2 linked regions of the Colwellia sp. M166 genome follow. The protein of the gene in region 2 binds, or shares a complex with, the protein of the main gene of each other region. Links are inferred from orthologs where the notes say so. Each region holds a gene or a part of one and is shown on either strand. Other genes may lie near its edges.

The links.
Region 1: the proteins of dapF (region 2) and rppH are in contact, whole or in part, in a solved structure (PDB 5YGU), measured with the Escherichia coli proteins. The link is inferred for Colwellia sp. M166 from one-to-one orthologs.

What each region holds. Positions count from the first base shown.
Region 1 is NZ_CP040755.1:3,655,108-3,670,215, forward strand. What follows is about bases 11,725-14,689. They hold rppH (RNA pyrophosphohydrolase), read left to right. Parts: upstream 11,725-12,936; coding sequence 12,937-13,443; downstream 13,444-14,689. Other genes in these bases: FGD67_RS16585 (sensor domain-containing diguanylate cyclase), read right to left, coding at 11,725-11,923; mutH (DNA mismatch repair endonuclease MutH), read right to left, coding at 12,046-12,723; ptsP (phosphoenolpyruvate--protein phosphotransferase), read left to right, coding at 13,674-14,689. In the rest of the region: FGD67_RS16545 (DNA-3-methyladenine glycosylase 2 family protein), read right to left, coding at 1-1,361; FGD67_RS16550 (ATP-binding protein), read left to right, coding at 1,802-3,403; FGD67_RS16555 (GntR family transcriptional regulator), read left to right, coding at 3,471-4,142; FGD67_RS16560 (SulP family inorganic anion transporter), read left to right, coding at 4,439-5,995; FGD67_RS16565 (DUF1289 domain-containing protein), read left to right, coding at 6,069-6,374; FGD67_RS16570 (amidohydrolase), read left to right, coding at 6,593-7,975; FGD67_RS16575 (amidohydrolase family protein), read left to right, coding at 7,986-9,239; FGD67_RS16580 (D-hexose-6-phosphate mutarotase), read left to right, coding at 9,559-10,464; more of FGD67_RS16585, read right to left, coding at 10,487-11,724; more of ptsP, read left to right, coding at 14,690-15,108. UniProt on the Escherichia coli protein: Master regulator of 5'-end-dependent mRNA decay.
Region 2 is NZ_CP040755.1:2,387,656-2,402,760, forward strand. Bases 6,077-9,038 are described here. They hold dapF (diaminopimelate epimerase), read right to left. Parts: upstream 7,992-9,038; coding sequence 7,161-7,991; downstream 6,077-7,160. Other genes in these bases: FGD67_RS10860 (HAD-IA family hydrolase), read right to left, coding at 6,077-6,442; FGD67_RS10865 (DUF484 family protein), read right to left, coding at 6,454-7,140; lysA (diaminopimelate decarboxylase), read right to left, coding at 8,009-9,038. In the rest of the region: DNA helicase RecQ, read right to left, coding at 1-1,498; FGD67_RS10845 (thioesterase family protein), read left to right, coding at 1,627-2,082; EamA family transporter RarD, read left to right, coding at 2,179-3,105; uvrD (DNA helicase II), read right to left, coding at 3,415-5,589; more of FGD67_RS10860, read right to left, coding at 5,732-6,076; more of lysA, read right to left, coding at 9,039-9,259; FGD67_RS10880 (lipoprotein), read right to left, coding at 9,271-9,441; iron donor protein CyaY, read left to right, coding at 9,552-9,872; hemC (hydroxymethylbilane synthase), read left to right, coding at 9,894-10,826; FGD67_RS10895 (uroporphyrinogen-III C-methyltransferase), read left to right, coding at 11,266-12,642; FGD67_RS10900 (heme biosynthesis HemY N-terminal domain-containing protein), read left to right, coding at 12,642-13,829; FGD67_RS10905 (ribosome alternative rescue factor ArfA), read right to left, coding at 13,893-14,096; FGD67_RS10910 (DUF2982 domain-containing protein), read left to right, coding at 14,257-14,946; fre (NAD(P)H-flavin reductase), read right to left, coding at 15,010-15,105. UniProt on the Escherichia coli protein: Involved in the succinylase branch of the L-lysine biosynthesis and in the biosynthesis of the pentapeptide incorporated in the peptidoglycan moiety. Catalyzes the stereoinversion of LL-2,6-diaminopimelate (L,L-DAP) to meso-diaminopimelate (meso-DAP).

The sequences.
Region 1 (15,108 bases), 1.3 Mb from region 2 along the record:
GCTAATATGGCTTTATTTTTGGGTTTAATTTCATCGTAAGTTAAGGCTTTAATGATACCTAAATCAGCACTTGGAAAGGCGTCTGGATCGCTTAAGCCACGCATAGCAATATAATTGACTGTCCAAGGGCCAATACCTTTAAGTTTTGTTAGTGCTATTTCAAGCTCTTCAATTGTTAAACCTTTTGCGAATATGCTTTGCTGGGCTTGAAAGTAGGTTACCCAAGTTTGTAAAGTGGTGATGCGAGAGCGAGTTAAACCTATGTCTTGGTAATCTGCATTTAGTAATGCGTTAATACTCGGAAAATATTTTGACGGTTTGTCATTGCCTATTAACTCACTATTGGCAATATCATCACCATATTTTTCAGCAATACGTTGAGCAAGAGTCGTTGCGCCTTTTACCGAGATTTGCTGACCTAATATCGCTCGTATAGAAAATTCAAAAATATCCCAGCAGCCAGGTAAACGCAAACCAGGAAACTGTTCGATAACAGCTGCTAGCTTGGGATGTTTTATTAAGTGCTGATGAATGATTTGCATGTCAGCATCTAAGTCAAACATACGGCGAACCCGTACAATGACTTGGTGCAAATAACTGTAGTCAGTTAACTTAACGGTTAAGTTCAAAGCATTCTTACTTTCGTGATGACTAACTTTTAGCCAGCCTCTGCAGTCATCCAACGCTAGGGTACGAAAATAATGCTCAGTATTAATCTCTTCAATATTACTCATTTTTCTTGTTTGGAAAAAACTCAGCATAAGCGGCCAGTCAAAAGGTGCTTTATATGGCAATAATATAGTAACTTGGTTTTCAGCGCTGATGACTTTTTTACCTCTGATATCACTGGGTGTGGTTTTGTAAGTTTGCATAATGACTTCATTAAAACGTCGTATGCTATTAAAACCAGAGGCAAAAGCGATGTTGGTCATACTTAATGATGTCGAAATAAGTAGTTTATGGGCAAGCAATAAACGTTGTTGATGAAAGAATTCACTCGGCGGTAAGCCATAATATTTTATAAAAATACGATGAATTTGCCTTTCACTCATATCTAGTTGTTGAGCGCATTTTTGTAAACTGTAATTGTTTTCATAATAGGCTTGGCTAATTTGCTTTATTTTTCTTGGTAGCGGTAAGCTTGGTGCCAGTTGAGGAAAACAACGTTTACAGGGACGAAAACCCGATTGTTGCGCTAATTCCGCACTTTCGTAATAGGTTACATTTTCAGGCTTTGGAGCTCTAGCGGGGCACACCGGACGACAAAAAATGCCAGTAGTGAAAACGGCAGTAAAAAATTTGCCATCAAAACGAGCATCACGGCTTAAGCGTGCTTTTTCACAAACCGCAACATTTAACATATTTTATTTTTAGTCATAGTGATACCTTTATTACTTTGGCAAATTTTTCTTTGATGATACGCTAGGCAATGTAAATAACTAGCGGTAATCGGACAAGACCTAAAATATAATAATGTCCAAAGAGTTAATACTTCTACAACACAGTACTTCAATAACAGATAACTTAGCTCAAGGTTGGTTTTTTAATTCTACGGTAAACTCAGTTGTATTATTTTTTATCTAGTGAAAGTTACTTTTTAATCATAGTGATTTATTCATTATGCTAAAGAAGGCCTTTAGCTTCGGCGTTGTACATAATATTGATAAAAATTAATGAGTTTGTTATTTGACATTATTGCCCACTATTATTTAAATAGTGTTACGATTTAAGGATATATACATGTGCTTAGATAATTCTTATAGGTTTTATCTGTGATAAAAAACATTGCGTGGATGAAGTAATGGATAATAAGGGTGCTTTTAATAGTAAATTAAGTCGACGAGTCTTTATTTATATTTTCCTCTGCAGTGCTTTGCTGTCTGTGTGCTCAACTATGATTCAGCTATATGTGGACTTTCAAAGCGGTGTCTCTAAGCTTGATGAGCGCTTTAATGATATTGAACTTAGTTTTAATCAATCAATATCAACCAGTTTGTGGGACTTTAATGAACCTTTAGTTCGACAACAAATTGATGGGATTTTACGTTTAGCTGATATTCGTCATGTAAAAATAACCACGAGCTTCGGTAAAGTATATCAAGTTGGTGATACTACCGATGCGCTTAAAAAAACAGAAAGCTATCCGATTATTTTTGAAGGTAACAGTATTGGCAATATGGTCATATCTGCTGATTATCAAGATATTTATCAAGAGCTACAACAGAGAGCTGGCTTTATTGTAGTTTCAGAATTTATTAAGATTTTTATTGTTGCCTTCTGTACTTTTTTTATTGTTCATTGGCTTATTACTCGCCACCTATATCGCATCACCCTATATTCGAAAGCGATGACAGGGCAAAGTATAGACACTCCTTTAATACTCGAAAATTGTGGTGAAAGAACCGATGAGCTTGATGAACTCGTATCAGCCATTAATGATATGCGCTTGACACTCAAGGACGATATTATTCAGCTAGAAGATGCTGAAAATGCCTTAATTAATCTCAATGGTGATTTAGAGATAAAAGTTTATGAGCGTACAGCCAAACTCGCTGAAATCAATCAACACTTACAACAATCTTTAAATGAATTAACCTTAGCAAAAGATCAGCTGGTACAGTCAGAAAAAATGGCTTCACTTGGGCAATTAGTTGCCGGAGTTGCCCATGAGGTTAATACCCCTTTAGGTATTTGCGTAACGTCAGTCAGTGCTTTAAAGGAAAAGATATCAGAATTGAATCAATCACTTATTGATGAGAAGCTGACAAGAAAACAATTAACCTCAATTTTAAATCTGTTCGTTGAATACGAGCAAATTATTGAACGTAGTTTAAATAAAGCGGTTGATTTAATTCGAAGCTTTAAATCTGTCGCGGTTGAGCATCACACTGATCCCAAGATCAATATAAATTTGTACCGACATGTTAATGACGTTGTAAATACTGTTAAAACCTTATTTAAACAAAAAAACTATACGATTAAGATAAAAATTGATGAAGCATTGAATGTGTTTACTTTTCCAAGTGCATGGAATCAAATACTGACAAATTTTTTGACCAACTCACATATCCATGGCTTTGAAAATCGTATGGAAGGTGAAATATCCATTGAATTTCAAGTGAATAAAGAAAGCCTAATATTAATATATCAGGATAATGGCAAAGGTTTGGATGAGAAAATAAAAGATAAAATATTTGACCCTTTTGTCACTACTAAACGTGGCTTCGGTGGCTCAGGCTTAGGTATGAATATAGTTTACAATTTAGTCAACACTAAGTTGGGCGGGAGTATTAAAGTTGTTGCAAGCGATCATGGCTGCTGCTTTGTTGTTAAAGTGCCTTTGCAAACAGAACAAGGAAGTAATACCGAACAGCTAAGTCCAAATTTGAAGTTGATTGATTAATATCGGCCTTTTTTGTGTTTAACGTGTGGTTATTTATAATAGCGGCAATATTTTCAGGAAGCCCAGTATGAGCATAGTATATAAAACCAGAACGCAATTAGTTGTGGAAACACTGAGAGAGAAAATCTTAAGTGGTGAGATTCAAGCGGGGCAACCTTTAAGACAAGCTGCGCTTGCAAGCGAGTTAAATGTTAGCCGAATTCCAGTAAGAGAAGCTTTACTACAACTTGAGGGTGAAGGTTTAGTGGTTTTTGAACCACATAAAGGGGCAACGGCAACCGAGCTAAATGCTGATCAGGTAGATGAGCTGTTTGAGTTACGTGCGATGCTAGAAGCTGATTTATTGGCAAACTCATTGCCACGTCTTAGCAATGAAAAATTGGAAGAAGCAACACAATTACTGAAAAGGCTTGATAAAGCACTTGGCAAAGAAAATGCGGCTAACACCTGGAGTGAACTTAATTCAGATTACCATAATTGCTTATACTCCGAGGCAGAACGTCCACAAACTCAAGTTTTAGTTAATATGCTCAATAAAAATGCTGACCGTTATATTCGTATGCATTTACTTTGGGCTGGTGGTATTTCTAAAGCAGAATCGGAACACAATGAAATTTTAGCGCTATGTAAAGCACGTAACGTTGAAAAAGCAGTTGCCTTGTTGCAACAACATATTTTGGGCTCTCGTGATGAAATTAAAGCCTTTTTAAATGAACGGGAATCAATTATTAGTGGTTAATTCTAACTAACTGGCACTATTTGAGTTAAGAAATGTTCTGCGCTAAAAATCAATTTTATGCTTTGGCATAGACTTGTTATTTGCTTGAAAATCTTGATGTAATTTTGAGCATATATTGACTTTTTAGCTATATATCTATAGTATTCCCGCGCCTTCAAGCCCCGAAAGATAACGATTTTTGTTTAGATTACCTGTCATTAGGTGGTTTCGGGTCTATACCTAAAGTATTTAAGTACAAGCCAAGTTAATAAATTTGGGCTTGTACTTTTGATGTTCTAATCAAAGTTGAGAAAATAATGTTTGAATTACACGCCAGTAAAGTGGCAAATTTAAAAAATGATGTCTTGTCGGGCTTTACAGTCGCCTTAGCATTAGTACCTGAAGCTGTTGCTTTTGCCTTTGTCGCCGGAGTTGAGCCTCTTGTTGGTTTGTATGCTGCTTTTATGGTGGGGTTAATTACCTCTATCTTTGGTGGGCGTCCAGGTATGATTTCTGGTGCCACAGGTGCTATGGCGGTTGTGATGGTGAGCTTGGTGGCTATTCATGGTGTTGAGTACCTATTTGCCACCGTGGTGCTAACAGGTCTGCTACAAATACTGGCTGGTATATTTAAGCTGGGTAAGTTTATCCGCTTAGTACCTCACCCCGTTATGTTAGGTTTTGTTAACGGCTTAGCTATTGTTATTTTCCTTGCTCAGTTAGGGCAATTTAAAGTTACTGATGAGAATGGCGTATTAGCTTGGATGCAAGGCAGTCAATTAATGATTATGGTGGGTTTAATCGCGTTAACTATGGCTATTATCCACTTTTTACCAAAACTAACCAAAGCAGTACCGTCATCACTTGTGGCGATAGTCGTTGTTACTATTTTAGTGCAAAGTCTTGATTTGGATGCACGTACCGTAGTTGATTTTGTTCGTGATATGACCAATGATCCGATGGCATCTATTGCCGGTGGTTTACCACAATTTAATATTCCTAATGTGCCATTTAACTTAGAAACGTTATACGTTATTTTACCTTTTGCGTTTATTTTAGCTGCGATTGGTTTGATTGAGTCGTTATTAACATTGACATTAATCGACGAACTAACCGGTACTCGTGGTCATGGTAATAAAGAATGTGTTGCTCAAGGTGCAGCGAATACAGTTACTGGCTTCTTTGGAGGTATGGGTGGTTGTGCGATGATTGGTCAATCAATGATCAATGTAAACTCTGGTGGTCGCGGCCGTATGTCAGGTGTTACAGCGGCACTTGCCTTACTGGGCTTTATTTTATTTGCTTCAAGTCTTATTGAGCAAATCCCTCTAGCGGCACTGGTTGGCGTGATGTTTATTGTCGTGATTGGCACGTTCGAATGGTCGAGCATACGTATATTAGGTAAAGTACCCAAAGCAGATGCTTTTGTTATCATCTTAGTTTCAGCGGTTACTGTGGCAACTGATTTAGCTATCGCGGTTGTGGTAGGCGTTATTGTTTCAGCACTAGTTTTTGCTTGGGAACATGCTAAACACGTTATTGTTCATCGTTCAGTTGATGGTAAAGGCTCAACAGTTTATGACGTCAATGGCCCTTTATTTTTCGGCTCGGTATCAAGCTTTTTAGAGCAATTTGATATGGAAAACGATAGCAATGATGTCATTGTTGAGTTTAAAAACTCTCGCGTAGCCGATCATTCAGCTATAGAAGCGATTGATACTTTAGCGGAGCGTTATATTAACCGTGGTAAGCAAATGCATTTAAGACATTTAAGTAAAGAATGTACGCAGCTGTTAACTAAAGCGGGTAGCTTAGTGGAAATCAATGTCATTGAAGATCCTGATTACCATATTGCGACAGATAAACTAGGTTAAATAGGCGATAAGATGCGATAAGCTATACTTATCGTATCTGTTTAATAAGGCAATTTAATTTAAGTATAAATAAATGCAATTAGAATTTTTTGATGTGCCTAGTCCTTGCATTGGTGTTTGTCAGTCTGATGATAAAGGCCAATGCTTAGGCTGTTTTCGTACCCGAGACGAACGCTTAAATTGGCTGTCATCAGATTCTGTTCAGCGTCAGAAAATTATTAAGCGCTGTCAGCAACGTAAGAAGCGTAAAAACCAACCTGTTAAAGTTAAGCTTGCGGAAGTAATTGTTGAAAATAAACAAGCGTCTCTACTTGATGCACCGAGTAAGCCGCGAATTGATAACAGCAGTGATTTTGACTTTGATGATTTTGAATTATAGCCTACTGCTTAGCCCATTTATCGCAGATAGCTGACAGTTCAACGCAATTGCATAACTCCCCTTTATCTCTGGCTTGTTGTCAGAGACATTTCATAATACTGTAGTATTAATAATTATAAATTACGTCAGTAGTTCACGTTAATAATAAACTCATATAAAAAATTGCCAAAATGACATAATGTTTTTTGCAATTTATGCAGTAATACAGGAAATATCTTATGCAAAAATTTCTCCCATCGCTAGTGATGGCAGCACTTTCTGTTGCCTTAACCGGTTGTTTGCAAAACGAACAGCAAGATGAAAAAGTGGTGATAAATAAAAACCCATACCCAAGTACTTATCAAGTATTACCGCTACAAACAACACTGATTAAAAATGCTACCGTACTGACAGGTACGGGGACTCGTATGGATAATGCTGATGTTTTGATGGTCGACGGTAAAATCAATAAAATTGGTAAAAATTTAAGTGCTGATGGGGCGGTTGAAATTGATGCAAATGGTAAATGGATAACGCCGGGTATTATTGATGTACATTCACATTTAGGGGTTTATCCAAGCCCGTCGGTTGAGTCGCATTCTGATGGCAATGAAATGACTTCGCCTAATACGTCTGAAGTATGGGCTGAGCATAGTGTTTGGCCACAAGACCCAGGTTTTGAAGCAGCACGTGCTGGTGGTATTACGACCTTGCAAATTCTACCAGGCTCAGCCAATTTATTCGGTGGTCGTGGGGTTACTTTACACAATGTACCTAGCCCAACGATGCAAGGTATGAAATTTACGGATGCACCCTATGGCTTAAAAATGGCTTGTGGTGAAAATCCCAAGCGAGTTTATGGCAGTCGTAAAGTATTACCATCAACGCGTATGGGTAATATGGCCGGTTATAGAATGGCATGGGCAGAAGCTACTGAATATAAACGGGCATGGGAAAAATATGACCGTGATTATGCCGCTGGCAAAAATCCAATTGCACCTGTTCGTGATATAGAGCTAGACACCTTAAAAGGTGTGTTAGATGGTGATATTTTAATTCATAACCATTGTTATAAAGCTGAAGAAATGGCGATGATGATCGATCTGGGTAAAGAGTTTAACTATAACTCGGGGACATTCCATCATGCGATAGAAGCATATAAAATCGCTGACAGCTTAGCTGAAAACGGTAATTGTGCTGCCATGTGGCCAGACTGGTGGGGCTTTAAAATGGAAGCTTATGACATGGTGCATGAAAATGTAGCGATTGTGAATGCAGTCAAAAATTCGTGTGCAATCGTGCATTCAGACTCTGCTAATACTATTCAACGCTTGAACCAAGAAGCGGGTAAGGTTATGTACCGTGCTAATGAAAATGGCTTTGCTATAGCGCCTGAATTAGCGATTACGTGGATCACCGCCAATGCCGCTAAATCACTTGGTTTAGCAGATAAAACCGGTAGCTTAGAAGCAGGAAAAAATGCTGATGTGGTTATTTGGAATCAAAATCCATTTAGTGTTTATGCGCAAGCTGAGCAAGTATTTGTTGATGGTGCGAAAATTTTCGACCGTTTTGACGAAAAGTACCAAGCAAAAAGTGATTTCCTGTTAGGTCAGAGATAAGGTGAAAATAATGACGAATTTTAAACTATTTAAATCATCGCTGATTGCTCTGGCGCTAGCGAGTTCAACAGCAAGCTTTGCCGAAAGCTTTGCTATTACTAATGCCACCGTGCATACCGTAACTGACCAAGGTGTGCTTGAGAATGCTACTGTGGTTATTGAAAATGGCAAAGTGATTGCTATTAATCCTGAAAAAATTACCGCTGATGTCACTATTGATGCTAAAGGACGAATTCTAACACCTGGATTTATTGGCTCTATGAACCAACTTGGTTTAGTTGAAGTTGGTGCGGTTTCTCGTAGTCGTGATGGCGCTGATAAAAAAGCCGATATTACCTTTGATGCAAGCTTAGCGTTTAATCCACGTTCGACAGTTATCCCATACAGTCGTAAGGGCGGTATTACCAGTAATGTTGTTGCGCCTCATGGTGGTGATGATATGTTCAAAGGCCAAACTTTTGTTGCTGATCTCTCTGGAGAATTTAACAGCGTGCGTATTAGCAATAATAATGTGGTTATTGATTTAGGTGCTAAAAGTAAAGGCTCTCGAGCGTTATCACTGCAAAATTTGCATGAGCAACTAGAAGATGCGACAAAAGCGTTAGCGAAAGCTAAAAAGAAAAATACCAAAGATAAAAAAGAAGCAAAAGAGCCGAGTCGTAAAGCACAAGTAGTTAATGCTTTACTCAATGGTGAAAAAGCCTTGATCGCTTATGCTGACCGTGCCACGGATTTATTAGCATTACTAAAGCTTAAAGAAACATTTTCATTAGAGCTTGTGTTAGTCGGTGCTGCGGATGCGGTTTTAGTTGCTGATAAAATAGCTGCAGCAGAAGTACCGGTTGTGGTGGCCGCACTAGATAACTTACCGGGCAGTTTTGACTCTTTACATGCTTCATTAGAAAATGCCGGTAAATTAACTCAGGCTGGCGTTAAGGTAGCTTTGACCGTTAATGGTGATACTCACAATCTTTATCAATTGCGTTTTCATGCTGGTAATGCCATTGCCAATGGCTTAACACGCAGCGCAGCATTGGCATCAGTAACGGCAAATGTTGCTGACGCATTCAATCTTGATAGCGGAAAAATAGCCATTGGGAAAACGGCTGATTTAGTGTTGTGGAGTGCTGACCCATTCGAATTAAGCTCTAAGGTCAGTAAAATTTGGATTGCCGGTAAAGAGTATTCAACCGAAAGTCGTCAAGATGCTTTACGTGACCGCTATACAACAAAAAGTGATATGCCGAAAGCTTACGTGAAATAATTTAACTCGCATAGGCGAGTAATACTTTAAAAGCCACGTTAATACGTGGCTTTTTTATGTTTTAGTAAATTGTTTTCTCCTTAGACTATGCCCTCACTAGATTATGTTTTTATTCGATTATTCCTTCACTGAGCCATGTCTTTATAGTACTAAGTATTCACAGCACTATATTTTCATCCCAAAACACTCTAGTTTAGCGTTACCTGTAAGTTGTGATGAATACTTTAGTGCTATCATCCAGCACTTTAATTACCTAAAATAACTAATATTGTTTGGTACTCAAGCCATAGCAGCAAGATTAACTGCGAGATAGAATGACATGATAGACAAGCTACAATTAGGCGTAATACTAGAGAACGAGTTTGGTCGAGTTGAATGCTTTGAGCTTAGTGATGGTTTGCAAGGGTTACGATTTTTTCATCAACATGGCCAAGGTTCACTGAGTCTATATGGTGGGCAAGTACTTACTTGGCAGCCAAAGGATGAGCAAGCAGTATTTTGGCTGAGTGATGATAGCCAATACAGTGAAGGCAAAGCTATACGAGGTGGCATACCGCTTTGCTGGCCGTGGTTTGGTGGTGAGGTTAAGTTAGCAAATGGCGATATTAGTAAAGCGGCTAATCATGGTTTTGCTCGACAAAGTCAGTGGCAGCTAACTGATATTCATATGTCATCATCAAACGTTAAAATAGTTTTATCTTTCTCGGGTGATAAACTTTCTCCTGATTGGCCAGCAGCTTTTGAACTAAGCCAATCATTGGTGTTTGGTAAGTCATTTGAACAGCACTTAACTATGAAAAACTTATCAGCCCAAGCGGTGGATTATACTGGTGCATTACATAGTTATTTTTGTGTCAGTAACCCACAACATGTTGAAATTTCTGCGCTAAATAATACTAGCTTTGATGATAAATTGAGTGGTATTGATGATCAACAGTCGTTATTAAGGCATTGTACAGGTCCGATTGACCGCATTTATCACCGCAGCGACAGTGTAACGATTGTTGATCATAATTGGCTGCGGGAGATTGAAGTATCAAGCCAAGGTTGCCAGCAGTGGGTATTATGGAATCCTGGCAAAGATGCTGAAAAAATGTTGGATGTTCATGATCAAGGTGAAAATGAATTTGTTTGCTTAGAAGCCGCCAATACACATTGGCAAACCATTGCGAGCAAAAGCAATGCTAGTATGAGCCAAACCATTACACTTCATGCTAAGAAATAAATACCACTAAATCATATTAATTTTAATTAAAAATCACACTTTGATTTTTTCCGCTGCTTTTAGCTTCGTATAAGGCTTTATCAGCACCTTCAATGTAGTCTTCGATGGTTTTATCTTGTAATGGCAATTGGCAAATGCCAAAACTGATGGTCGTGCTGAATGAACCACTGGTGGTTGATATTGGGAAAGAAATACATGCAATATTTTCCCTTATTCGTTCGACAATAGTGTGTGCTTGGTTTGCTGTAGTCTCAGGTAATAGCATGACAAACTCTTCGCCGCCCCAGCGTCCAACAACGTCTATTTTGCGTAAGGTTTTTGATAGTTGTTCTGAAATAATGCGTAAGACATCATCGCCAACTAAATGTCCATAGGTGTCATTTATATGTTTGAAATTATCAATGTCAGCTAAAACAACACAAAGATTTTTGTTCGCTTTGGCTAGATCATCAAAGCGCCAATGAATATGGCTACGATTAGGTAATTGGGTCAGGAAATCTGTTTCAGAGTGCTTAATTAAACGTGATTTTAAATAATTAATGCTGTTTAAAAGTATCAAGTAAAAAATAATCGCAATAAAAAGAAACAGTAAAAATCGACCAATAAATATTTTCCAATATTCATTTTGGTGCGCTGCCGGTGGTGAAACAATAAACATGCGCCAATTTAACTCTTGAATTGGCATTTGAGATATTAACAAACCATCCTCAGTGGTATACATGACTTCTGCGCTTAAGCTTGCATCAGCTTGATTATTTTTGATAAGTGAACGGTGCCAAGGTAAGTCACTTAATCGGGTGATTAATCCTTTGCGATGGAGGCTTTCTGATTTCATAATGTTACTTGATGATAGGGTGATAACACCATTTTCATCAACAAAAAATAATTCAAAACCAAAACGGTCATTGTATTCTTGAAATTTACTGGCAAAATAATTTAGGTCAATGCCAACACCGGTAAAACCAATGAATTCGCCTTGCTGATTAAAAATTCTATTATCAAAATATAAGTGAGGATTTTGCGCATTGCCTATATCGCTAAATTGATTGCCAGATAGGTTTTTAAGGCGATGAAACCATTCTGTATCCTCACTTTGTAATGTTGATTCTTTGCCATTGGAATCGAGCATGACATTATGCTTTTCTAAGGCAATAAAGGCCATCATATTATATGAGTCGGAAATTTTTCTAAGATAAGTAACTATGTAATCTTTTTCTATTGCTTGCTGGCTAGCGTAGTCGATAATAAATTGATTGTTAGCCATAAAATTGGCAACACCTAACGGGCGAAGTATTTCACTGGTGACTAATGAAAATAATGGCGTTATAGCGCTTTGTACTTGTTTGTTATGAGTATTTATTACATCTTTTAGAGTTAAATAGGATGCTAGAATAACCGTAACAATAGTAACGAAAAATATAACTGCAATGTAACGATCAAACTTATTGCCAAACTTCATATAAGAAAAACAGTATTGAATGTTATGTAATTTATAGCCTGCTTAGAAAGTTTTATCTACGCTTAGATGATTATATTTTTATTGTTATCTGGTCAAAACAATTTTTTATATTGGATTTTTAATTAATTTATTCGTAAATATTTGTTTAATAGTGCTTGTGTAAAGCCGGTTTTTAAATAAAAGCCACGTGGTAAAGTCATAAAGGGTTGACCATGGCGATTAAATGCTTGAGTTTTTGCTTGGCTGTTGGCTGCTTTGGGCCGTAACTGTAATACTTGACCATGTCGACCATGAATATTCTCCACATTACCAAGTACTATCATATCGGTCAGCTCTTGCCAGTCTAAAGCAAGTAAATGTTCTTCTTCTGGTGACGGTGACCAAATAAAAGCGCTGCCGACGATGCGTTCTGCTACTGGAATACTACGTTCAGATACTACGGGGATCCACAATACACGCGCTAGCTTATTACGGATGTGGCTGGTTTGCCAGCTTGCACCAACTAAGCCAGTGAGTGGCGCAACGCAAACAAAAGTTGTTTCTAAAGGTTTGCCTTGGTAGTTAATTGGCAATGATTTTAGCTCAATACCTAAATGTGGAAAGTCGGGCTCTGGCCGAGAGCCTGCACTTGCGCCAAGTACTTGCTCTAATAACAGACCTATCCAGCCTTTTTCTCGCTTCAGATCTTTAGGTACTGCAACATTAATTGATCGTGCAACTTCTCCTAGCGTCATACCGGCAAGGTTTTGTGCTCGTTTTAGCAACTCGGCTTCGCTTTTAGGTATTGTGGTGCTCAACACTGACCCTTCAATTAATTTGATTTAACTTATTATCAGTCAGCAATGAGGCTTTGAGCAAGGCAATTATTTTTTTGTTATTGGCAAACCACGCAATGTTAATAGCAAACAACCATCGATACAGATATATTCGCAATATTTCTGTTAATAAGTATTTGCCCAAAAGTGCAGAGTGTGGAAGAATCAAAGCATTATTTAATGCTGTCAGGAGTTCCTTTGATAGATGCCGAAGGCTATCGAGCCAATGTCGGCATAGTAATAATCAATGATAGGGGACAAGTATTTTGGGCAAGGCGTTTTGGTCAGCATTCTTGGCAATATCCACAAGGTGGCGTTGATGAGGGTGAATCCGCAGAGCAAACTATGTATCGGGAATTAGACGAAGAAGTCGGTTTAAAACCTGAGCATGTTAAAATTGTGGCTACCACTAAGCATTGGTTAAGATATAAATTACCAAAAAGGTTAATTAGACACGAGAGCTTGCCGGTTTGTATTGGTCAAAAGCAGAAATGGTTTTTACTGAAATTGACGGCACCAGAGTCAGCGGTTGATTTATTACATTCAAATCATCCTGAATTTGACGACTGGCGTTGGGTGTCTTACTGGTACCCAGTAAGACAAGTTGTGTCATTTAAACGTGAAGTTTATCGCAAGGTGATGAAAGAATTTGCTTTAGCAGCAATGCCAAGTTATCGCCAAGAACGTCGTCGACGACGTGCTTAACGATGGTACTTTAGATTATTATTATGTCTTGTAAAATAGCTCACTTCGGTGAGCTATTTAGTTTGAAATTATTGCCGTAATACCCATTTTTATAATATCCTTGGTATCAATATTAGCGTTATGAGCATGGATGACATAACTGCTCCTAATACTATCAGCTGATTAGCTAGCAGCCTTACATAACCTGCATTGTTAAATGTACAGTAAATAACTTTATTATAGGGATTATAATGCTTACGATTTTGCGCCGAATTGTCTTAGAATTTAGCCAAGCATCAGAGCTTGATCAAGCTTTAATGCACTTGGTTAGTCAAGTTAAAGAAGCACTAGCTACTCAATGCTGTTCGGTATATTTAGCTGATCATCAAAAACAACATTTCTTATTAATGGCATCTAATGGCCTAGCACAAGATGCTTTTGGCCGAACCAGTATTGGTTTTACTGAAGGACTTGTTGGTCTTGTTGGACAACGAGAAGAGCCGATTAATATTGCTAACGCTCAGCAACATCCTGATTTTATTCATGCACCTGAGGTGCAAGAAGATCATTTTCAAGCTTTTTTAGGTACGCCAATTATTCATCAACGTAAAGTGCTAGGGATACTGACGGTTCAACAAGAACATGCTCGTGTGTTTACTGAAAATGAAGAAGCGTTTTTGGTGACACTATCTGCCCAACTTGCTAACGCTTTAGTTAATGTTGAAGCACAAGGTTTGCTTGAATATCATGGTAAGCAAAGTATTGGCCAACATCATAAGGGCATTGGTGGCGCACCTGGTGTTGCTATAGGCCAGATGATTGTGGTGCATCCGAAAGCTGATTTGACCACGATTGCCCTTACCAAAGACGGGAATATTGCACAGCAGTTAATTATTTTTGATAATGCTGTTGATCGAACTTTTGCTGAATTTTCTCAAATGAGTGAGAAACTTAAAAAGATCATATCAGACAGTAGCCTCGATATTTTTGATGTCTATAAACAACTACTGGGCAGTGATAATTTTAAAGTCGAAGTTATTGCTAAAATAAAACAGGGTTGGAATGCTGAAAGTGCATTAAAATTAATTGTCGATAGCTATGTGGTAAAGTTTGAAGCCTTAGATGATGAATATCTCCGTGAACGTGCCTACGATATCAAAGATTTAGGTAATCGTTTACTGAATAATATTCAAAATTTAGCTGAACATGATCAACAGCTACCGGAAAAGTTTATTTTAGTTGCTGAAGATGTCAGTGCGGCAATGTTAGCGGAGCATCAGCACCTTGGGCTACTAGGTATTGTTTCCTTAACCGGCTCGAATAATTCGCATACGGCAATTTTAGCGAAAGCATTAAATATTCCCGCTATCATGGGCGTTGAGTACTTGGCGATTCGTCAGCTACATCAAAAACATGCTATTTTAGATGGTTATGCTTATCAACTCTATGTGACACCAGGTGAGGCGTTAATTAGTGAATATCACTATATATTAGCGGCAGAGCACCAACTACAAGCACAAGTTAAAGAGGTTGAACACTTACCAGCGTTGACAAAAGATGGTCATAGTATGAGTTTATTGGTCAATGCGGGCTTGTCTTCGGGCTTTGAGTATTCTCAAAATGTGGGCGCTGAGGGGGTTGGTTTGTATCGCACCGAAATTCCCTTTATGAATCGCAGCTGCTTCC
Region 2 (15,105 bases):
CTTTCAAAATACTACCAGCCGCTTGCGTTAAGCATAAGTTTGACTGAGCAGCGATATCTTGCTGTAAATAGCCTAAATGTATTAATTGCCGCACGATTGAAAACCAATAACCCGGCGTTTTATCTTTTCCGATACCAAAGGTTGAAACTTTATCATGGTTGAGTTGGATAATTTTGTCATTCAGCTCCGCGCGTAAAACAGCAACCACATGCTCTATATCGCCATTACCTTCAATACGATAGACACAAGAAAGCACTTTTTGCGCCGCTTGTGTGGCATCAAACTGGCTAGGTGGATCTAAGCAAATATCACAGTTACCGCAACTTTGCTCGGTAAATTCGGCAAAATAATTCAGCACAACTCGGCGTCGACAAGTTTGCGCCTCCACAAAACCTCGTAACGCCTGAAAGCGTTGTAATTCAACATTGACCCGTTGTTCATTTTCACCGTCAGCAATACGCTTATTGATACGTTCAACATCTTTTTCATCATAAAGAAAAAGTGCTTCTGCAGGTAAACCATCGCGGCCCGCTCGCCCTATCTCTTGATAGTACGACTCCAAGGTTCTAGGGGGCTCATAATGAATCACAAAGCGCACATTAGACTTATTAATCCCAAGCCCAAACGCTACGGTCGCAACAACAATTTGTATATCATCTTTCGCAAATTTATCTTGAATAATATTACGGATTTCTGCTTCTAAGCCGGCATGATAAGCGGAACAATTAATACCCGCTTCAGCTAAGCGCTTAGCTAATTTTTCAACCTGCCAACGACTATTACAATAGATAATGCCACACTCATCTTTACGCTTTTTGATATAGCCAATGGTTTGCTGTTCACCTTGATATTTATCGGCTAAGGTAAAGCGAATATTGGGCCGATCAAAGCTATCAAGATGAATGTAGGGGTCATGCAAGGCCAATTGTTGTAACATATCTCGACGTGTGGTGACATCAGCCGTTGCTGTTAGTGCCATCACCGGCACATGCGGGAAGTTTTGTTTTAACAGATGTAATTGGGTATACGCAGGTCTAAAATCATGTCCCCATTGCGATATACAATGTGCTTCATCAATGGCAAAAAGACTGACATCAAGGTGTGATAAACCTTGCAAAAAGTAATAGTTTTTTAATCGCTCAGGAGCAACATACAGTAATTTTATTTCACCTTGACCTAAGCGCCTAAAAATATCATTAATGGTATCGGCATCGAGTGAAGAGTTAACATAAGCGGCTGAAATTCCTTGCCTTACTAAGCCATCTACCTGATCTTTCATCAAGGCAATTAATGGCGAAACAACAATAGTAACCCCCGTCATCAAGGTAGCAGGCAACTGGTAGCACATTGATTTTCCGCCACCTGTAGGCATTAAGACTAAGCTATCTCGTCCCTGAAGTGCATAATTAATAATTTCTTCTTGCCCAGGACGAAACGTTTGATAACCAAAATGATGTTTAAGGGCTTCAGTTAATGTCGTAGGGGAAGTGGCTTGCAAGAGAGAATCTTCAGTAGATGAAATCAGCCGACATTTTAGCGCAGTAAGACCTTAGTGCGGAGATTTATTTTCAATATAACGGCAATTATTGTTATTCTTTTATCTCACTCGACCTAACAGGAAAGTTTATGACACATGAAGAATCGTTTCAGCAGCTAGCTCAATATTGGAGCCAAGCAATGCCTTTTAATCGATTATTGGGGCTAGAAGTGACAAAATTTGATAGCGAAGAATCTGCCGTCAGTATTGTTTGGCACGACAAGCTTATTGGTAACCCTGAACAAAGAATTCTCCATGGCGGTGTCACTGCATCAGCGCTAGATCTTGTTGGCGGCGTGGTAGCCGCAGCAAATATGCTATCTCAGCTACCTGAATTAACACCAGAAATAATTGCGCGAAGCCTAAGTCGCTTAAGTACCATTGATTTACGTACTGATTTTTTAAGACCGGGGCGTGGTGAAAACTTTATGGCAACGGCCAAAATCATTCGCAGTGGTAGTAAGGTTGCTGTTGCCCGCATGGAAATGCATAACGAAAAAGGCGATCATATTGCTTTTGGTACTGGCACTTACATGGTGGGGTAAAATTAACCCAAATATTTCTAACATCTCAATGGGTTGTTGAAATGATTAGTGCTATTATTAACGCTCTTATCCAATCTTAGCTATCAAACTTATTCCATGCCAACACCTGAAAAAGCAGCCTTACGCGCTGGTATTATTAGTGCTATATGCGCCTATACCATGTGGGGCATTGCCCCGTTATATTTTAAGCTCATAGATCATATTAATGCCGATGAAATCCTTGTGCACCGTGTTGTATGGTCAACGGTATTACTAACCTTTGTTGTGCTGCTTACCAAAAGATCGCGTTACTTTATTGATACTATTACACAACCTAAAATAGTGTTACGGCTGACTATTTCAGCAACATTTTTAGCCGTAAATTGGTTTATGTTTATTTGGGCAGTTAACAATGACCACTTGTTAGATGCTAGCTTAGGCTATTATATTAATCCGCTTTTTAGTGTTGCATTAGGGGTGATATTTTTAGGTGAACGCTTACGACCTTGGCAGCTCTTTGCCGTAGGGTTAGCGTTTGTTGGCGTTATTATTCAGCTCTTTATGATGGGCTCACTGCCGATAATATCTTTAGCATTAGCAGCCACTTTCGGTATTTATGGCTTATTACGTAAACAACTGCCTTTAGACTCTTTTGTCGGCTTACTGATAGAATCACTGATGATGCTACCAATAGCACTGATTTATTGGTTAGTATTTTTAAAAACCAGCACCGCTAATATGTTTGACAATGAACTATCATTAAACATGCTATTGATCTGTGCCGGCATTGTTACCACAGCGCCCTTACTCTGCTTTTCTGCTGCAACAAAACGTATGACGCTATCCGCTTTGGGCTTCTTTCAATATATTGGCCCTAGCATCATGTTTATTCTGGCGACATTTTATTATCAAGAACCGTTATATTTTGCTAAAATGATCACGTTTGCCTGCATTTGGACTGCATTAGCAATATTTAGCTTTGACTCAATAAAAGCCAGAAAACGAGCGGCAAAAAATTATCACCAGACAGCAAAAGTAGAATAAAAAACAGTTTTTTCTCATTTGTAACCTAAGAACTTTAAGAGCTATACGTGACAGCTTATCGATATTTTTAAAGTCTTAGGGACTGTTAACAGTAAAATAGATGACACTTGCCGTAAGCTGAAATTATATATTCGAGTAAGTAGTTGCTCAATTATTCGTATTGGAAAAAGTATAAGCAATGCTGACGGGCAAAATTCATTCTCACCAGTGGTAACAAGGCCCCAACATCTGCCAAACAAACCACCTGATTTAATTAAGTAACTCAACAAGCAGTTTTGACATTAAAACCCTTAGTTATTAATTACTTGCTTACAGTGTTTCCAAGTTAGCATAGGCAACCACGAGCCACTTGCAGCCTACATCAGCAAAATTAACTTGAATACGACTTTGTGGACCACTACCTTCATAGTTCAATACCACGCCATCGCCAAACTTTTTATGTCGAACATTTTGGCCTAATTTAAAGCCTGAGTTACCAAAACTCTCTAAAGTGATTGTTGATGAGAATCGACCTTTAGTTTTTGGCCTACTTACTTGGCTTTGTAAGCGAACTTCCTCGATGCACTCTTCAGGTAACTCCCGTAAAAATCGGCTAGCTTTATGGTTTTTCTCTTGACCATACAAGCGACGACTTTCTGCATGACATAAATATAATTTTTGCATGGCACGTGTCATACCGACGTAGCACAAGCGACGCTCTTCTTCTAAGCGACTAATATCTTCAACTGACTGCTGCGAAGGAAACATACCTTCTTCCAAACCAGCAATAAAGACTAATGGAAACTCTAAACCTTTCGCTGAATGCATAGTCATTAATTGCACAGCTGATTCATGTTCGTCAGCTTGTGATTCACCTGACTCTAATGCAGCGTGAGTCAAAAACGCGGTCAATGGACTTTGTTCTTCTTCAAGTTCAGGATCGACTTCAAAGGTCTGACAAGCGGTAACTAGCTCATTTAAGTTCTCTATTCTCGCTTCTGCACGTTCACCTTTTTCGGCTTGGTACATTGCTTTTAAACCTGAGTGTTGAATAACATAGTTTGCTTGTTGATCAAGGTTCAGGCTATTTGAATCATCTTCTAACTGGTCAATGACATTAATGAATTGTTGAATAACTTTAGCGCTACGGCCTTTAAGTTGTTCATTTTTCATCATCTGCTGACAGGCTTGCCACAAAGTGCATTCTAAGCTTCTCGCTGCATCGCGTACTAAGCTCAATGTTTGATTACCAATGCCACGTGTTGGTGTGTTAATCACACGTTCAAAGGCAGCGTCGTCGTCACGATTGTTTAATAAACGTAAGTAAGCAAGGGCATCTTTGATTTCTTGACGCTCAAAAAATCGTAAACCGCCATAAATTTTATAAGGCAGTTTTGCTTGAATTAATGCTTCTTCCATCAGTCGTGACTGAGCATTACTACGATATAAAATAGCGACATTATCCAATGAGCCGTCTTTTTTTCGCCATTCGGTGATACGTCCAGCAATAAAACGCGCTTCGTCAATCTCATTAAATGCGGTATAGATGGAGATTTTCTCTCCGGCATCACCGTCAGTCCACAAGTCTTTACCAAGGCGGTTGCTATTGTTGCCAATTAATTGGTTGGCGGCATTAAGAATATTAGCGGTTGAACGATAGTTTTGCTCAAGCTTAATGGTTTGTGCGCCATCAAAGTCCTGTAAAAAGCGTTGAATATTCTCAATTTTTGCACCACGCCAGCCATAGATAGATTGGTCATCATCACCAACAATCATCACGTTGCCACTTTTCTTGCCGAGCAAGTTTAACCACGCATACTGAATAGCATTGGTATCTTGAAACTCATCAACTAAAACATGGGCAAAACGCTGTTGATAGTGTTGCAATAATTCAGGATTATTAAGCCAAAGCTCATGAGCCCTTAGTAATAATTCAGCAAAATCGACTAATCCAGCACGATCACAGGTGTCTTGATAAACTCGATAAACTTTAACAAAAGTTTCTTCTGTGACATCAAATTGGGTATCAATATGCTGTGGTCGTAAACCTTCATCTTTTTTGCCATTGATATACCAAAGAAACTGCTTGGCTGGCCAGCGCTTTTCATCAAGCTCTAACGAGCGCACAATACGCTTAACCATACGAAGTTGATCGTCGGAATCAAGTACTTGGAAGCTTTGTGGTAATTTCGCTTCTTGAAAGTGCATGCGCAATAAGCGATGTGCTAAACCATGGAAAGTTCCTACCCACATGCCGTGCACATTACCATCAACGGTTTGCTCAACACGGGCGCGCATCTCAGCCGCTGCTTTATTGGTAAAAGTAACCGCTAAAATACTATGAGGTGATGCATGCTCAACTTTCATTAACCAAGCAATACGTTGTACTAAAACTCGCGTTTTACCACTACCTGCACCAGCAAGCACTAACATATTTTGTAAAGGCGCTGCCACAACATCTCGCTGCTTGTCGTTCAACGAATCAAGTAATTCAGAAACATCCATAGAAAGGTAAAATCAATAACAAAAATATAGCGCTATAATAGCAAGTTAAGCGCTATTTTGATAATGCAATTGGAAAAGCATTCAATAAACACTTTTACATTCTGACCAAGAGAAAAGCACTAAAGGTTTAAAAGACAATGGCCTATGAAACTATTTTTGTTAATTGCTCGACATTATCAAGTGCAATAGTAGGTAAAACCTTTAATGCTTTACCTACTTGATACGGATTTAACCAAGCCGTTTGGCAACCGGCATTGATCGCACCAAACACATCATTTTTCCCACAATCGCCAACATGTAGTAGCTGCTCAGGAGCTAGATGTAACGCCAGACAGGCTTTATCAAACATATCGCGGTCAGGTTTTAATTTATTTTCAATTGAGGCATGGAAGTGATGAGTAAAATACTGAGCAATACCTATTTTATCGGTATCAACATTACCATTGGTAATCGCAACTAACGGCATTTTAGTTTTAAGATAACCAAGAAAATCATGGGTATGCTGCGGCAGAGTAAAGTTACTACGTTGTTCAACAAAGTAATCTAGCGCATTATCCGCAAACATTGCCGCCTCAGCATCAGTCAAGCCAAGCGACAATGCACCTAAAAAGTAGCTTTTTTGTCGCAGTAGACCAACATCATGCTTTAATTCTGGTGCAAGCAGTAGCGCTTGCTGTCGAAAGGGCCACCAAAAACGAAAATCAAAAGCAGATGATTGAGCATTAAAAATATCTTTAAAATAACGAACCATTTTTGTATCGGTCGCCAACATGATCGGTTGATTACTGTAGAGCGTATCGTCTAAATCAAAACTAATAGCATGAAAAGGCTGTAGGCGCCGATAAAATCTCACAATAAAATGACCTAATAAAGCTGTTGGTAAAGTAGTTTTGCTACCAGTTTTTTAAATTGCCCTAATAGTAAGGTATCCATACGCGGATCAAAATGCTCAGCATCTTGGCTACTAATGGCTAAAAATCCAAGATCTTCTTCTAGGTGAGTTAATCGCACTAACACCACCGAACCGCTCGTCGGCTGAGAAAAAATCAATTCTTGTTCACTTTGTTGTAAACGACCGAAATAGTATTGCTCTTTACTTAATCTATTTTCAATGATTTCACGACAGTCGTTAATGATCAAAGAGCTGTGCTGAACGTCTGTTGGCTTGACTAACCATAGCTTCAATGAGTCTAATGACAACAACTGCGTAGTTGCTTGATGCAAACAATCCAATAACTCAGTCGCAGCAGTACAGTCTAATAAACGTAAATAGAGATCACTATACAATGCAAATAGTTGTTCATTCTGATTAGCAATCACCATTAATTGCGTAATTTCTTCTTCTAAATTATGAATTTTTTGTCGTTGTTGTGATAATTGCCGCTCGACTAAAGAGATCGTGCCACGCTGATGGTCTGGCAGCCTTAAACTGCTAACAAGTTCAGCTTGACGGTTAAAAAATTCAGGGTGCTGTTGCAGGTAACTAACGATTAATTCATCGGTTAGTTTTATATCGTCAGTCGACATAAGATTTTGATCATTTGATTGCATAGCTTTACTTTTATCTTGCTTTATAGGTTTATTTGACCGTCGAAAACATGTACGGCGGGGCCCGTCATTTTTACTGAATTGCCGGGGCCCTTCCAAAAGATTTTCAATTGACCACCAGGTAAATCAACTAACACTTGTCGATTGAGTTTTTTTTGCATTTGACCAACAACAACGGCGGCGCAAGCCCCGCTACCACAAGCCAAGGTTTCAGCAGCACCACGCTCATAGACACGTAGTTTAATATATTCAGGTGAAACCACTTCCATAAAACTAATATTGGCTTGTTGCGGAAAACGTTCATGCAGAGACAATGCTGCGCCCAACTTTGCTACCGGTGCCTTTTTTACATCATCAACCGTCAAAACACAGTGAGGGTTACCCATGGACACAACGCCACAAAGTACCGTCTCATCTTCACTACGCAAAATATAAGTACCTTCTTCTTTTTGCGCATTAAAAGGAATTTTACTCGGCTCAAATAGCGGTACCGGCATGTTGACAGAAACGTTGCCATCTCGTTCAATAAATAGCGTCATTTTACCTGATTGCGTTGACACCTTAATTTTATGTTTATTGGTTAAACTTTTTAAGCGGACAAACTTTGCAAAACAGCGCGCACCATTACCGCATTGCCCAACTTCACTGCCATCAGCATTAAAAATGCGATAATGAAAGTCCAAGTCAGGGTCATATGGCGGTTCAACAACCAGCACTTGATCGAAGCCAACTCCAAAATTTCGGTCAGCCAATTGCTTAATTTGTTCATTCGACAAATAAACATTTTGGGTCACATTGTCGAGCACGAGAAAATCGTTACCTAAACCGTGCATTTTAGAAAAATTTACTAACATCTATGCCTAATCTCACACTACAAAGGTAATAAGCTTTCGCCTTGCCATAATTGGCTTAACGCTTCACGTTGTCTTATCAAGTAACTTTCGCTTCCGTCCACCATCACCTCAGCGGCACGTGGTCGGCTATTATAATTAGAACTCATGGTAAAGCCATAAGCACCAGCACTGCGTATTGCAAGTAGGTCGCCAGAACGTATCGCCAATGTGCGGTCTTTACCAAGAAAATCTCCGGTTTCACATATTGGGCCAACCACATCGTATTGTGCACTAGCCACATCATCACGTTGTTCAACCGGAATAATAGCTTGCCATGCTTGATACAGCGCCGGCCTGATCAAATCGTTCATTGCCGCATCAACGATAGCAAAATTGCGTTCTTCACTGGTTTTTAGGTATTCAACTTCGGTCACCAAAATACCGGCATTCGCCATTACCGCTCTACCAGGCTCATAAATAAGTGTCAGCGCTCGACCGACTAATTTTTCAGCAATAGCTTTGGCATATTCATTCGGGTGCGGCGGCTTTTCATCATCATAACAAACGCCTAAACCACCACCGACATCAATATGTGAAAGCACAATACCTTGCTCAGCTAATTGGTCAACTAGCTTTAATACCCGATCAAGGGCATCTAAAAACGGCAATACTTCGGTTAGCTGTGAACCAATATGACAATCAACACCTTGAATATTAATATGCGATAAGGTCGTCGCATGTTGATATAACTCTGGAGCTTGCTCAATGCCAATGCCAAATTTATTTTCTTTTAAGCCGGTCGAAATATAAGGGTGTGTACCCGCGTCAACATCAGGATTAACCCGAAGAGAAATTGGCGCAATTTTATCAAGCTTTTCAGCGACAGCTTGAATACGCTCTAACTCTGCTGGTGATTCAACATTGAAACAATAAATACCCAGATTAAGCGCAAAAGCAATTTCATCTGAGGTTTTACCCACCCCAGAAAATACCACTTTTTTCGGATCGCCACCGGCCTCAATGACCCGCATCAACTCACCTTTGGAGACAATATCAAAGCCAGAGCCTAGGCGCGCCATCACATTAAGCACTGCAATATTACTGTTAGCTTTTACTGCATAACAAACAAGATGCGGACGCTCGCCTGCCGCTTGGTCAAAAGCATGCCAGTGGCGCTCAATAGTCGCACGAGAATAAATATAGAGTGGTGTACCGTATTGCTTTGCTAATTCAGCGACCTGACATTGCTCGGCGTATAATGAATGCTGTTTACGATTGAAGAAGTCCAATGCCGTTGCCCCTACTGTTCTAAACTGGTTTTATCCATACTTTTATCAGTTTCTTCACTTGTTTTTGCTAAGTTCTCTTGCTGTTGCTCAGGAGTTTGGTATAAAGGACCTTTAATGCCACAGCCTGTTATGGTTGCCAAACTAAGCAAACTGATGAAAATAATTACAATTTGTTTATGCATAATTGATTTATTCGATTTTTTTCCCATGATAGACGTTTTATAATCCCATGACCAATAATTACCAAGCAAAGATGAAAGAATCATAAAGCTCAGGTAAAAAGGAACGATTAATGAATGATAGTCAATACAATTTAGCTGCTGATGATATCTTACTTGCAGTAGAAGAAGCCATCGAAGATTGCGGCTGCGATATCGATTACGAAGGTGTTGGCGGCTTATTAACCCTAACATTTAAGAATAACAGTAAGATCATCATTAACAAGCAAGCACCCTTACACGAAATTTGGGTAGCAACGAAATTTAACGGTCATCACTTTCATTTTGAAAATGAACAGTGGGTTGATAAGCGCGGCGGCGGAGAACTGTGGCAGTTTTTATCTGATGCCGCCAGCAAACAAGCAGAAGAAAGCATTGTCCTCTCTGCGCAATAAACATTAAATAAGGTAATTGAAATGACGCAACAAACCGTACGTATTGCAACGCGAAAAAGCGCACTGGCACTGTGGCAAGCAGAGTATGTAAAAGCACAACTTGAACACTTTCACCCGGGCATCAATGTTGAACTTGTGCCGATGACCACCAAAGGCGATATCATTCTCGATACACCGCTAGCCAAAGTTGGCGGCAAAGGTTTGTTTGTCAAAGAGCTTGAAGTGGCGATGCTAGAAAATCGTGCCGATATTGCCGTGCATTCAATGAAAGATGTACCAGTAGAGTTTCCTGAAGGCTTAGGTTTAGAAATTATTTGTCCACGTGAAGACCCTCGTGATGCTTTTGTTTCTAATACCATCAATAGTTTAGCTGAGTTACCGCAAGGTGCTGTTGTTGGAACTTCAAGTTTACGTCGTCAATGCCAAATTAAAGCCATGCGTCCAGATTTAGATATTCGCGATTTGCGTGGTAACGTCAATACCCGTCTTAAAAAGTTAGATAATGGCGAGTATGACGCCATCATACTGGCTTCAGCAGGCCTGATTCGTTTAGAAATGCCTGAGCGTATTCGCGAGTATATTGCTGCAGAAGTCATGCTACCGGCAAATGGCCAAGGTGCGGTTGGTATTGAATGTCGTACTGATGATGCGACAATTAAAGCGCTATTAGCGCCTCTTGGCTGTGAAGAAACGCGTATTCGGGTTATCGCCGAACGGGCAATGAATCGTGCACTTGAAGGTGGCTGTCAGGTTCCTATTGGTAGCTATGCTGTACTTAACGGTCAAGAACTTCATTTGCGAGGTTTAGTCGGCGCTGTTGATGGTAGTGAAATACTCACCGGTGAAGTTCGCGGCAAGTTTGATGATGCGGAGCAGTTAGGCAACCAATTAGCAGAGGATTTATTAGCTAAAGGTGCCGATAAAATTCTCCGTCAGGTATACCAACAAGCTTAAATAAATCAGCTGCGTTCTAAAAATAGAACGCAGCCACGATTTTATCGGCAATAACAGACCAACCTAAGCTACTGCCAAACATTTTGCATAAAAATAATACCTGCGCGATACAGTACCATGGCGAATATTGCGAAAATTATCGATACTTTTAATGAAATAGCCAACTGCATTCATCAAAACATGGTATCAACGCCAGATAAATTGTATCTTAAGCATTCGGGCTTATTGATGTTTTAGTTTATAGCACTGTTGGATTTGAAAAATAGGCCCTAGTAACGCTTTATTGAAAATCATAGTAAACTTAATACAATATTCGCACGCTTACTGGCAAGCTAAATGTTTATGATTTTTGCAAGTTAACGTATGACGAACGCAAACAATAAATATAAGCGAATATATTCAATATCCCTGACACCAACATGTGAGATAGGATCAGTTCATGAGCGATAAAAAAGACCCAGAGCAAACTAAGCCTGAGAATAAAACATCAGCTATCAGCAGCAATACAAATCAGCAAACTGATATATCAACTTCAATTGATATTAGCTCAACGCTTTTAGAGCCATCGAATGAAGAATCAGCAAAAAATGATCATGCTTCAGGGAAAAGCTCTGACACTTCAAAAAACACAAGCCAAACCACATCATCAATAGATAAAAATCAAGATAAGAGCACAGCAACAGTGAAAAATTCTGCTTCGACAACATCAACCACAGCGAACACTAAAGCAACTAAAAAAAGTAATTCACCTAAGCATAAAGTTTCAAAACTCGCGATTTTAGCAATCATTATTGCCTTATTAGCTATCGCTGCCAGTGCCGGACATTACTACTGGAATGAATTGCAAAAAGCGCAATTTAGTCAACAACTCAGTACCGAACTACAAAAACAATTACAGTTAAGCCAAGGGCAAGTTACACAGCAGTTAGCACAAAAATTGACGCAGCAGCAGCAAGCACATAATGCCCAACTTAAAGATCTAAAAACTAGTATCGAACGAAGTACTGCAAATAGTATTATCGAACTGCAAAAACAACAGCAGCAACAAATGGCAAGTTTACGTCAGAAGCAACCAAGTGACTGGCTGTTAGAAGAAGCTGAGTACCTCATCCGAGTAGCAGCAAGAAGTCTGTGGTTAGAAAAAAACACCAGCACTGCCATTAGTTTACTTAATGATGCTGATTTACGTATACAAGAACTTAACGATCCGCAATTTTTAGTACTACGCCAGACCATTCAACAAGACATTGCTAAGTTACAATTATTGCCCGCACTAAAAACCGATGAAGTTATTTTAAAGTTAATGGCACTTGACCAACAAATCAAGCAGTTACCACTAGCCATGGTCAATGTTCCTGACAATAGTGACACAGAGAGTAGTCTTGAATTAACCGAAAATGTCAGTGACTGGCAAGCTAACCTAACTAAAACATGGCGTAAATTTATTGCTGATTTCATCACCGTTAACCGCAGAGCGGGTAATGTTGAACCTTTAATGTCACCACAGTTTCAACAAAACTTAAGAGAAAACTTGAGTCTCAAACTACAAACCGCTACTTGGGCAGCTAGTCAAGCGAATAGTGATATCTATCGTCAATCGCTTGATGACATACAAAGCTGGCTTAATGACTATTTTGATATGTCACACCAAACAAATCAAAACTTTTTCAAAGTACTCGATGGCTTAAAAAATGAAACTATCAACGTAGCGTATCCAAATGATCTCGCCGCATTAAAAGCGCTACGCCAGATATTATCTGACAAAAAGGCACCAGTGATTGAGCCAACAAAAATTGAGCAGCAAGAGGGCGTATAATGAAACGATTATTAGTAGTAGTACTGTTATTTCTTACTGCCGTTGCTCTTAGTCCGGTATTGATTGGAGAAAAAGGTTATATCTTGATTGCTATGGGCGATTTAACCATAGAGTCAACCGTAGTAACAGCAAGTATAATGTTGATACTCAGCTTTGTCGCTTTGCTTATGGTGTTGAAGTTTTTCCGTGGCGGGCTAAATTTTAGTTTTGCAGCTTGGAACAAAATCGCCTTTGCCAGCCGTCGCAAAGCCGTCAGAGATCTCAACAAAGGTATTGCAGCCTATGTGTTAGGTGACTACAAACAAGCGGAACATTTACTTGCTAAGTCAGCTGAAGCCTCCTCTTTTGAACATATTGCTTACCTTATTGCCGCCGATGCCGCACAAAAGCAAGCATTAAGGCCAAATACTGACCATTATTTAGCTTTACTTGAGCAAAAATCTAACACCCTAAAAACCGCAGGATTAGAAGCAGTATTAATTAAAATAAAATTACTGATCGGTCAGCAAAATTATGCTCAAGCACGAAAGGTTATTGATGAACACCATAAACATATTGGTCATGATGCACGACTGTTATCATTAGAAGTAGCATTAAGCTTAATTGAACAGCGCTTTGATTATGTTATTAAACAGCTTAATGCGGCTAAAAAACAAAAAAGTATCACGAATGAAACCATTACCTTATGGCAACAACAAGCATTTTACGGCGCTTTTAATGACCGAATTAAGCAACAAGATAATGAGGCGTTAATGGCGTTCTGGCAACAGTTGCCCAAAAAAGACAAACAATCAGAAACAATCGTGCTTGCTTATTGTCAGGTTTTAGCTGAAAACCAAATACACCAACCTTTAGCTAAATTATTACTACCAATAATAAAAAAAGGCACTAATACCTCCTTACTATCAGCAATAAGAACCTTACCTATTGCTCAGCCAGATAGTTTGATGGCCGCCGCACAAAAGCATTTACATAACGAGCCACACAATGCTCTTTGGCTATCGTTAGTTGCTCATTTTGCCACAACGTCACAACAATGGTCACTGGCTGAAAAAGCTTTTAATAGCTTAGTGAACCTTGAAGAAAAACAATACGATAAAATAGATTTACTGGCTTTTTCTCAAGTACTTGAACAACAAGGTCAGCTAGATAAAGCCAATCAAGTACTGAGAAAAATTCACGCATAAAACTTATACGTTCTAAAAACAATAAGCACAAAGCCCTATTTAATAGCGATTAGATAATAATATTTAAGCCGCTATTAAATAGGACTCTTGTCCTTTATGTTTTTGCTTTCGTTGAAAAGATCCCTTACCTTTCTTAGCGTTAATTATTTGCTGTTTAAATAATTTTGACCTTACTACTGCCGCTAAAAAATTATCTTTAATAACACCTCGACCTAATTCACAAGCACCTTGCTTTTGCTGGTGTTTTTTTACTTTACTTTTGCTCATTTTACACACCTTTCAGTTGGTTTATGTTATACCAATGATGACAAATTTATTGCTTCATCACAAAAACGCGCAGAGTATATACTAATAAAAAAATTATGCACAAATATTAAATTTATCTCATTCGACACTATTGAACTAACGAATTTTAATCGCAAAATTTATGACAACTACTGATCAAACAATCAGAATTAAAGCCATTGCCCGTCATCATGGTTTATTCATTACCTTAACAGGTATTATCGCTTTAGTTATTGTCGCTTGGCTGTGTAGCTATTATTGGCAATTAGCACGCTTCCCTTTACTTTTTATGGTGCTCGCTTGCTTAGTGACTATTTTTATCGGTTTACTCAAACTAGCAGAGCCTGCCTATAGTTTGATAATGACGCCTGAAAGCTTAACTTTCCATCATCGTCACGGTCGTTGGCAGTTTCACTGGCAGCAAATTCGTAATATACACTCAGTCACTAATACTGTTGGTATAACACGTGATGAACTCAATTACGTCGGTATCAAACTAGTATCGATAGATGCAATAGCGAAGCATGTGTCCTTACGATTAGCAAACCGCATGATCCACGAGCAAAAGCCGCTTATTCACTACTGCATTAAACATCAGTTGCTAACTTTTGAACAAGGGATATTAAATTTTGAACCCTACGTATTAGCTGATGGCGAAGTGATAAAAGGACCATTAGCCGCTTTTCTCCATCATAGTGACATGTTAAATCATGCGCTCGGTGCACACATATTTATCTCAGCGAATAATTTAAATGCTTCAATTGATGAGTTTGTTGCCCTAGCCAATCGCTACTTAACACAAGCAAAGACCGCTAAGATTAATACCCCATAAATGCATAAAAAAAGCGCAACAATAATATGCTCCGCTCCTGTTTAACTATGATGATTTTTTCGTTTAAATAAAAGCAAATGCATCCGCATACATATGCTCAACTAGAGCCCCTTGCTCAACGAAGTCTTGTCGAACAGCCGCAACCATTTCAAATCGGCC